DNA from 3 places in the Bradyrhizobium centrosematis genome. Region 2 is predicted to be linked to each of the others. Evidence: predicted binding sites of a transcription regulator. Region 2 holds the regulator's gene; each other region holds the start of a gene.
What was found. The regulator PhoB, encoded in region 2, activates phosphate uptake and scavenging genes when phosphate is short. The targets are predictions, from matches to a motif close to TGTCATNNANCTGTCAT.
Positions count from the first base shown of each region.

Region 1: the regulator PhoB is predicted to act here: its motif matches at 1,630-1,646, upstream of P6U31_RS10520 (LTA synthase family protein).
Region 3: the regulator PhoB is predicted to act here: its motif matches at 1,804-1,820, upstream of P6U31_RS01770 (DUF2794 domain-containing protein).

Region 1 covers NZ_CP120703.1:2,196,704-2,199,973, reverse strand. The annotation lists gene P6U31_RS10520 (LTA synthase family protein) at 1-1,533, opposite strand, end outside; gene P6U31_RS10515 (DUF1330 domain-containing protein) at 1,772-2,059, opposite strand; gene P6U31_RS10510 (ABC transporter substrate binding protein) at 2,126-2,365, opposite strand; gene P6U31_RS10505 (TetR/AcrR family transcriptional regulator) at 2,437-3,090, opposite strand; gene P6U31_RS10500 (hypothetical protein) at 3,197-3,270, shown strand, end outside.
Region 2 covers NZ_CP120703.1:7,325,470-7,328,739, forward strand. The annotation lists gene P6U31_RS34580 (aspartate aminotransferase family protein) at 1-502, opposite strand, end outside; gene P6U31_RS34585 (GcrA family cell cycle regulator) at 961-1,473, shown strand; gene phoB (phosphate regulon transcriptional regulator PhoB) at 1,713-2,420, opposite strand; gene phoU (phosphate signaling complex protein PhoU) at 2,444-3,160, opposite strand; gene pstB (phosphate ABC transporter ATP-binding protein PstB) at 3,172-3,270, opposite strand, start outside.
Region 3 covers NZ_CP120703.1:366,430-369,699, forward strand. The annotation lists gene acnA (aconitate hydratase AcnA) at 1-278, shown strand, start outside; gene P6U31_RS01765 (DUF1223 domain-containing protein) at 513-1,289, shown strand; gene P6U31_RS01770 (DUF2794 domain-containing protein) at 1,888-2,259, shown strand; gene P6U31_RS01775 (GNAT family N-acetyltransferase) at 2,401-2,931, opposite strand; gene P6U31_RS01780 (Bax inhibitor-1/YccA family protein) at 3,181-3,270, opposite strand, start outside.

The sequences.
Region 1 (3,270 bases), 2.5 Mb from region 2:
GTCGATCGTGTCCATCACGGCCTCGCTTCCGACCGGCTCGAAATTGACGGCGTCGATCGCGTAATAGGTCGCGTAGAGGCGCGGATCATAGGCGTCCAGCTTCTTGCCGAGCGCGCCCTCATCGAGGCCAGGCTCGAGGATCTGCGGCGCGAACTCCGGCTGATGATCGCCATAACGCACGATCAGGAAGGGCTCGCCCGGAAAAGTCTTCTTCAGGCCAGCGATGAACGCCTTGTACTGCTCGGCGCTCATCGCCTGCCGCCGCAGATATTCGTCGATCGACGGCACATTGCCCGGCGCGCGCCAGTTCGGCAGCAGGTCCGGGCGGAAGCGCGTCTCCCAGGGGAAATGATTGGCGCCGAGATAGATGAAGGTGAACAGCGGCTTGTTGGGCGGCTGCTGGCCCATCAGCTGGAGCGCCTTGTCGTAGAAGAAGCTGTCAGGCTCGACGTCCTTGGCGCCGAGATCCTTCGAGTCGAAAAAGCGCTCGATGCCGGTCGTCATCTGGAAGCTGCGGGCGCCCATGAAGCCGCCATGGGCGGGATAGAGCGACATCGTGTCGTAGCCGCAACGGCGCAGCGCCAGCGGCAGCCCGCGCTCGACGCGGTTGGAGGCAATGCGTGTGACGAAATAGGCGAAGCGGCCGAACGAGCGCGAGGAGAGCCCCGCGAGCACGTTGTACTCGGTGAACCAGCTCGGCCCACCATTGCTCTCGGCCAGGAACGTGCGCTGCTTGCCATCCCAGGATTTGAAGTGGCCGCCATAACCTTGCGGCACCTTGATTCCCTTGGCAGCGCGGATGTCGAAGCTCGATTCATCATGGATCATGATGATGTTCGGCCTGCGGCCAGCAGGATGGCAGGAATCGACCAGCGGCATGTTGAGCCGCTCATTGGTCACAGCGGCCGATTCCATGAAGCCGTACTGCAAGAAGTCGGAGACCGAGCTGACGCCCGAGCGGAAGAATTTCGAGAGATAGCCGTCGTCGTAATAGCCGCGCCAGGCCTCGTCCGGAGAATAGAGCGAATAGCCGACCAGCGCGGCGAGGCAGGCCAGCTTGCAGGCGAGCGCCGGCAGGCGGCGGATGCGGAACGGATCGAGCCACCACAGCGCATACATCAGCGGCAGCGTGACGAGGCCGGCCAGGATCACCGACCAGCGCAAATTCGGGAAGATCGTGAACAGGAAGGCGACGGTGTCGCGGTCGATCATCATCAAATCGATGAAGTTGACCGTCATCTGCACAACATCGTGCTTGAGCCGCGACAGCAGCACGAGGACGACGACCATGGTCAGCGACAGCGCGCCCGACAGCGCGGGGCGGCGCAGTAGCGTGATCCAGAAGAAGTTGAGGATGCCCCAGGCCAGCACGAAGGAGAGGCGCGAGCCGAAATCGGTTTCGGTCTCGTACATCAGCGCGAGCGCCGCCAGATGCGGCGCGGCAACGGCGAGCAACCGCCAGATGCCGAGCGCGGCGACGCTCGCCAGCACGGCGGTCGTGGCAGAAGGACCTGGATTGGGCGCGGACGCCATCGAGGACACGCAACTCTGGTCCGGTGCTGTGATGCCCAGCCGTCTGGCCAACCCGAACGCGACCAGAGGCTCCGGCGCAGCCGGACGCCTGCACCTTGTCACAAAACTGTAACGGAACGGTCAAGAACAGGCAACGCGTGCCGTGACCCTGGCTTCGCTTCATGTTGACTCATGGCAAACCGGACCTCCCCGCCTGCCGCCGCCCTCGGCCCTCATCGCCGCCGCGCAGACGGGTTCGCTAAACGCCTTCGACGCTGACCAGCCGGGCAGAGCTGCAGGCATCCCGGATGGACTTGAGGCCCTGATACGTGGAGCCATGATAGAACTCCTCCCAGGCCGCGACGGATGGGAATTCCAGGATCACGATCCTGCGGGGCTGCCAATCTCCTTCGTAGACCTTGTGAGCGCCGCCGCGCGCCAGATACCTGGCCCCAGCCGCCTCTAATGCGGGTTTCACGCCCAGCATGAAGCTCTGGTACTGCTGGGGATCCCTGATCTCGACGTCGAAAATCACATAGGCTGCCATTGTGGTCTGCTCCTCCACTACCCTCGAATATTGGATATCGGGACGCCATGAACAGCCCACACCGGGCTATTCGATCACCTGGTCGGCTCGGGCGAGCAGGCTTGGCGGAATTGTCATGTCGAGCGATCTGGCGGTTCTCAGATTGATGATCGTCTCGATCTTGGTTGAACGCTGAACGGGAAGATCCGCCGGCTTGGCACCCCTGACGATGCGCGCAGCATAACGCTTGGCCAAATCCAGAGCGGCACAGTGCCGGCCGCCAGAAGAAATCCGCGTCGTTTCATCTTCGCCGTTAGTTTCAAACAATCAGATCAAGTATCGCAGCCAATCTATGCGGAGCGGCGTGGTCCGCCAATGCCGATCTGGAAATCGAGGGCCTAAGGCTTGGTGATCCCGGCGATGAACAGGTCGAGCACCCCTTCCGCCGTCCGCTCGACCTCACCCTCCTCGACGCCCCAGCGTGGAAAGTGGCCGTCGAGATTCATCCGGGCAAGACCGTAGACCAGGGCGCGGCCGGCGATCTGGATGCGCTTGAGGTCGGCCTGCCGCAGCAGGCCCTGCTCCGCCGCCTCGGCCAGGATTTTCTCGGTCAGCGCGATCAACTCGGCATTGTCGCGCGTCAGCTCCTCGGAGCTGCCATGGGCGAAATAACGCCCCGTGGAGATGATCTCGAAATGGGCGGGATTGCGCATCGCCCAGCGCAGGTAAGCGAGCCCGAAGGCGCGGAAACGGGCGAGCGGGCCGGCGGCCGGGGCCTCGCGCAGCGCGGCCTCGATCTCAACCCGAAAGCGCCGCTGCGCCTCCCCGGCCGCAGCGGCCATGAGGGCGTCGCGGTTCGGAAAGTGCCGGAACGGCGCCCCCGGCGACACCGCGGCCCGGCGCGCGGCCTCGCGGACAGAGACCTCCGCTCCCTCTGCGGCGAGCTGCAGCGCAGCATCGATCAGGACGCGGCGAAGGTCGCCGTGGTGATAGGGCCGTGCCTGGGCCGCGGAGCGGCGGGCGCGCGGCTTGGACGGCTGACGGGCGGGCATGGCCTCTCCTAGCATCACCCGAACGTGAATGTAAGCAGCGATTACACGGTTGACCAATCAGCGACACCGAAATGTAATCAATGATTACATGACGGAGAAAGTCATTATGTCGGAACGACAAGGCTGGTTCGAAGGCTGGCGGCTGCTGGCCGCCCTCACCCTCAGCTTGATCACCCTCAG
Region 2 (3,270 bases):
GGTCGCCGTGCGGCACCTGGTCGAAGCCATCCATCGGCGGGCCGAACCCTTCGAGATATTTGGCGGAGCCTGTCGCGGCCAGCGTCGCCAACGTGCGGCCGTGAAAGGCGCCTTCGAAGGTGATGATGCGGTAGCGCTCCGGATGGCCCTTGGAGAAGTGATGATGGCGAACCAGCTTGATCACGCCCTCCAGTGCCTCGGCGCCGGAATTGCAGAAGAACACGAAGTCCGCAAAGCTCTCGCTGCACAGGCGCGCGGCGAGCTTCTCGCCGTCCGGGCTCTGGAACAGGTTCGACATGTGCCACAGCTTGGTCGCCTGCTCCTGCAACGCCTTGATCAGATGCGGATGGCAATGGCCGAGCGCGTTCACCGCGACGCCCGAGGTGAAATCGAGATAGCGATCGCCGTTGGTCGCGATCAGCCAGCAGCCTTCGCCGCGTTCGAAACCGAGGTTGGCCCTGGCGAAAACGGGGAGCAAATGCGGCGCTGCGCTGTTAGTCATGACGGTCACTTGATGTTGCGGACGGTGTGAGGCGTGCATTGCGCAACGCACCATTGACCGGCCCGGAAAACGAAACGTGCCGCCTTTTAAGGGCGGCACGCGGCACTATCTTATGCTTGGTGAACCCGGTGTCAATGCCACCTGGAAAGCCTCAGGAAAGGCTGATTCCGTAGTCTTGCGGTGGCGATTTTGCGGGTTTTTCACCACGGAACATGTGGAAGCGAGTCGGCGGACTCTTGCGCGTGAGTCACGCCATATTGTAGCGTTTGAACTGTCAGATACGACATCTCGTGCAGCGGTTCTGATCCCAAGAGTCCTCATGTACCGGCGTAAACGTTCGGGCGTCAGTCACGCGCCCGGCGAGCCTTAAGGGATTCTGACGGCACGGGTTTTTCGAGGCTTAGGCATTCGCCGCAAGGGCGCCAGGACGGCAGCCGCGCGGCGAGGGAAAGGGTGCAATGACGGTTTTGACCTGGTCCGATGATCGCGTCGAGCAGCTTAAGAAGCTCTGGGAGGCCGGGCTTTCGGCCAGCCAGATCGCAGCAGAGCTCGGCAATGTGACCCGCAACGCCGTGATCGGCAAAGTGCACAGGCTCGGTCTGTCCGGCCGCGCCAAGAGCCCGTCATCGGCCGCGCCCCGGCCGCGCAAGGCGCGTCCCGCACAGCACATGATGCGGGTGACGCGCCCCATCGCGCGCGGCAACACTGCGCTGGCGCAAGCCTTCGAGGTCGAGGTCGAGGCCGAACCCGTTACCTACGACAACGTGGTGCCGATGAGCCAGCGACTGTCGCTGCTCGAATTGAACGAGGCGACCTGCCACTGGCCGGTCGGCGATCCCTCGAGCCCGGATTTCTTCTTCTGCGGCGGCAAGGCGCTGTCCGGCCTGCCCTACTGCGCTCAGCACTCGCGCGTGGCCTATCAGCCCGCGGCGGATCGCCGGCGCGCACCGGCGAAGCCGGGCCCGCGGTGAGCTTGTTCTGAGATCAAGAAGCAGCCGTCCACGGTGACGGTTGAACAATCCGATGTCGTCCCGGACAAGCGCGCCACAAGCGCGCGCAGATCCGGGACCCATAGCCACCGCAGGATGTGGTGACGGGGACTCGGAGTTACCTATTTCGCAAAACAACCACGCCCTGTGGTTATGGTCCCGGATCTGCGCTGACGCTTGTCCGGGACGACACCAATATCGCGGCGGCTCTCTAAATTAGCTTACGTCTGCTCGGCCTTCGCGAAGCGATCGTCGAGTGCGTAGCCGGCACCGCGGACGGTGCGGATCGGGTCCTGCTCGCGGCCGAGATTGAGCAGCTTGCGCAGGCGGCCGATATGGACATCCACAGTACGCTCGTCGATGTAGATGTCGCGGCCCCAGACGCTGTCGAGCAGCTGCTCACGCGAGAACACGCGGCCGGGGTGCTCCAGGAAGAACTCCAGCAGGCGATATTCGGTCGGGCCGAGATCGATCGGCCGCCCCGAACGCGCCACGCGGCGCTTGTCGCGGTCGAGCTCGATGTCGCCATAGGCGAGCACGGTGGCGAGCCGCTCCGGGCTGGCACGTCGCAGAAGACCCTTCACGCGCGCCAGCAGCTCCGGCACCGAGAACGGCTTGACGATGTAATCGTCGGCGCCGGTCGCAAGCCCGCGCACCCGCTCGCTCTCCTCGCCGCGCGCCGTGAGCATGATGATCGGCAGCTGCTTGGTCTCGGGACGGGTGCGCAGGCGGCGGCACAGCTCGATGCCGGACAGGCCCGGCAGCATCCAGTCGAGCACGATCAGGTCGGGAATGTGCTCCTTGAGGCGGGTGTCGGCATCGTCGCCGCGCATCACCGTCTCGACGTCATAGCCGTCGCCTTCGAGGTTGTAACGCAGAAGCTCGGTGAGAGCTTCCTCGTCCTCAACCACCATAATGCGTGCGCCCATGGTGTCGTCGCTCCTTCAAGTCTTCAGGTATTCGGAATCGTCGTGGCGAACGTGGTCATGTCGCCCTTCGGCCGCTTGTCGGTGATCGCCTGGCCCTCGATCATGTAGAACACGGTCTCGGCGATGTTGGTGGCGTGGTCTCCGATCCGCTCGATGTTCTTGGCGCAGAACATCAGATGGATGCAGAACGAAATGTTGCGCGGATCCTCCATCATGTAGGTGAGGAGCTCGCGGAACAGCGAGGTGCAGATCGCGTCGACTTCCTCGTCGCCCTTCCAGACCGCCATCGCCGCCGGCAGATCGTGCGCGGCATAGGCGTCCAGCACGCTCTTGACCTGCTGCTGCACGAGGTCGGTCATGTGCTCCAGGCCGCGGAACAGTTTGAGCGGATGGAAATCGGTCTCCAGCGCCGCGACGCGCTTGCCCATGTTCTTGGCGAGGTCGCCGATCCGCTCGAGGTCGGTCGCAACGCGCATGGCGCCGACGATCTCGCGCAGATCCACCGCCATCGGCTGGCGCCGGGCGATGGTGAGCACCGCGCGCTCCTCGATGCGCTTCTGCAGCGCGTCGAGATCGGCGTCGGTGGTGACGACGCGCTGGCCGAGCGCGATGTCGCGGCGGATCAGCGCGTCGACGGACTCGACGATCATGCGCTCGGCGATTCCGCCCATCTCGGCGACCAGGCGGGTGAGCTCCTGGAGGTCGGTGTCGAAAGCCTTTGCGGTATGTTCAGAACCCATGTCCCGTCTCCTCAGCCGAACCGGCCGGTGATGTAATCCTGCGTGCGCCGGTCGCTCGGCGACGTGAAGATCTTGCTGGTGTCGTCGAACTCGATCAGTTCGCCAAGATA
Region 3 (3,270 bases), 640 kb from region 2:
TCCATCGCTCCAACCTGGTCGGCATGGGCGTGCTGCCGCTGACCTTCGAGGAAGGCACCTCCTGGTCGTCGCTCGGCCTGAAGGGCGACGAGAAGGTCACGCTGCGGGGCCTGGTCGGCGACCTCAAGCCGCGCCAGAAGCTGACCGCGGAGATCGTCTCCGGCGACGGCTCGTTGCAGCGTGTTTCGCTGCTCTGCCGCATCGATACGCTGGACGAGCTCGATTACTACCGCAACGGCGGTATCCTGCACTACGTGCTGCGCAAGCTCGCAGCCTAAGCGCGGATTTGTGAACGGTGGCTCACTGCGAAGTGAGTAGAAGGTTAAACGAAGGCGGCCTATCACAAGGCCGCCTTCGTGCGTTTGCGGCATGCTCTAGATGGGCCCGCCCGGCGGAAAATCTCCCTTTGGACGATTTGCCCGGACGGTCGAGCGTGCTGCGCCCCGTAAGACTACGGTGACCATCCCGCGATAAGATCCCCTTCCCACGAGCAATGGTGTGCGGCGTTCAACATGACGACAATGACGGCTTCTCATCTGGTTTCACGTTGGTCCAGTGCCCTCTGGTCGGGCGCCCTCGGTATCTGTGCGATCGTCGCCGTCATCCGTCCCGCCGCAGCCGATCCTCGGGCCGTGGTCGAACTGTTCACTTCGCAGGGCTGCTCGTCCTGCCCGCCCGCCGACCAGATCATCGGCGATCTCTCGAAAGACCCGTCGATCATCGCGCTGAGCATGCCGATCGATTATTGGGACTATCTCGGCTGGAAGGACACGCTGGCGGATTCGCGTTTCTCGGCACGGCAGCGCGCCTATTCGCGCATGCGTGGCGACCGTGAGGTCTACACGCCGCAGGTCGTGGTCAACGGCTCCACGCATGTCATCGGCAGCGACCGTGCCGGCATCGAGAACGCGATCGGCAAGACCGACAAGGGTGGGGGCGTGATGAGCGTGCCGGTGACGATGTCGCTCGCGGGCAAGCAGATCAACGTATCGGTGGCGGCGAGCAACGAGCCGGCCGTCTCGCACGGCGAGGTCTGGATCTGCTCGATCGCCAAGTCGGTCCCGATCGCAATCACCCGCGGCGAGAATCGCGGGCAGCAGGTCACTTACCACAACGTCGTTCGCAATCTGCTCAAGGTCGGCGACTGGACCGGGCGTCCGGAAAGCTGGACGGTGCCGATCGAGAACCTCACGCGCGAGGGTGTCGACGGCGCGGTGGTCTATGTTCAGGACGGCAGCCGCGAGCGGCCGGGCCCGATGCTGGGCGCGGCGTACACCTCGCTGCACTGATTTCTCTCTAGCGTCGCGCACTGCTCTCGACCGTCATGGTGAGGAGCGCGCCCTTGCGCGCGTCTCGAACCATGAAAGGCCCCGCTGACGCAGCCCGGCCTTCGCCCTTCGAGACGCCGCGCGAAGTGCGCGGCCCTCAGGATAAGGGGAGAGAGTCGCCGGCCGGATGTTCGGAGAGAGGCCGTGCCGAAAAATCCCGACACAAACAAAAAAGGACCAACTCGCGTTGGCCCTCCTTGTCGCGCGTACAGACCCGATCCTGTTCGACCCCGGGGGGCTGGGGGCTGAGGAATCCGGAACCGAAAGGACCGGGTCAACGCACATGAACCTTTTCGCAGTGCAGGGCGGCAGTCGCTAGGCGGAAAAGCGGCGAGACTAAGATTCTTGAGCACGATCCCGTGACGGTTCGTCGCGACAGAGTTCCACCCCTGCGTGTGGCCTGATTCGCAGCCGATTCCACCGGTTGAGTTCACCGAGTCCCATCGGGGGCCTTGCGGCGGTGGCCGGTTGGCGCAATCATGCAATTGTCATGTTCCGAGGTTCCGGGGACGGTCTTCGCGGACGCGGAGCGTGCTGTTGCGATGAGGAGGCGCTTCCCATGAGTCTGACGTCGGAGAATGCCGATCCGAGCGAGCAGCGCGCGGCGGCGCGCCCCGCCGCTGCCAGTGCCCAACTGAACCGGGTGACGTTCAACCGGCTCGAGCTGCACCGGATTCTCAATCTCTACGGCCGCATGGTCGCCGACGGCGAGTGGCGCGATTATGCCATCGACTTCCTCAGGGATCGCGCGGTGTTCTCGGTCTATCGCCGTGCCTCGGAGGTGCCGATCTATCGCATCGAGAAGGACCCGCGCCTGGCCCGCAAGCAGGGCATGTACAGCGTGATCTCGGCGACGGGCCTGATCCTGCGCCGCGGCCACGAGCTCGAGCGTGTGCTGCTGGTGATCGATCGCAAGCTGGCGGTGGTGTGACGACCTTAGGTCGTCATTCCCGGGCGCGGCAAAGTTGCGAACTCCGGCGCGGTTGCGCCCTGAGAATCTCGATCCGCGTTCGCAAACAACTTCTGGATTCCGGGTGCGATGCTGCGCATCGTCCCGGAATGACGGATAAACCTAACTCCCCGGTACCGTGGTTGCGCCCTCGCCGAGGTCGCGCTGCATCATCACCGTGTCCAGCCAGCGGCCGAACTTCAGCCCGACATTGGGATGCGTGCCGATCATCTTGAAGCCGCCCTTGGTGTGCACGCCGATCGAGCCGGCATTGGCGGAGTCGCCGATCACCGCGATCATCTGGCGGAAGCCGCGCGCCTCGCATTCTTTGACCAACCGTTCCAGCAGCAATGCGCCGATCCCGCGGCGGTGGAAGCTCGGATCCAGGTAGATCGAGTTCTCGACCGTGAAGCGGTAGGCCGGGCGCGGCCGGTAGGCGCCGGCATAGGCATAGCCGGCCACGCGTCCGTCAAGGACGGCGACGAAATAGGGATAGCCGCCGTCGATCAGCGCGCGATAGCGGCGCGTCATCTCCGAGAGGTCAGGCGGCTCCAGCTCGAACGTAGCCGTGCCCTCGCGGACGGCCTGCTGGTAGATGGCGGTGATGGCGGGGAGGTCGGCCTCAAGCGTGGGCCTGATTTCAGGTGCGGACATGGGGGGAAGATTAGAGCCTTCCGGACACTGCTGGAAGAGGCCGTTCCGCCTCCACACCCGTCATTGCGAGCGCAGCGAAGCAATCCAGAAATGCATCCGCGGAGGGTCTCTGGATTGCTTCGTCGCATCTGCGCAAAATTGCTCCTCAATTTTGTCGCTGAGCTCCTCGCAATGACGAGGGAGATCCCGCCCCCAACAAAAACCCCGGCCTTTCGGCCGGGGTTCGTCTCCGTTCTCTCGTCGTTGCGCTTAGTCGCGCTGGCCGAGGAGCTGCAGCAGCAACGTGAACAGGTTGATGAAGTTCAGGTACAGCGACAGTGCGCCGGTGATGGCTGCACG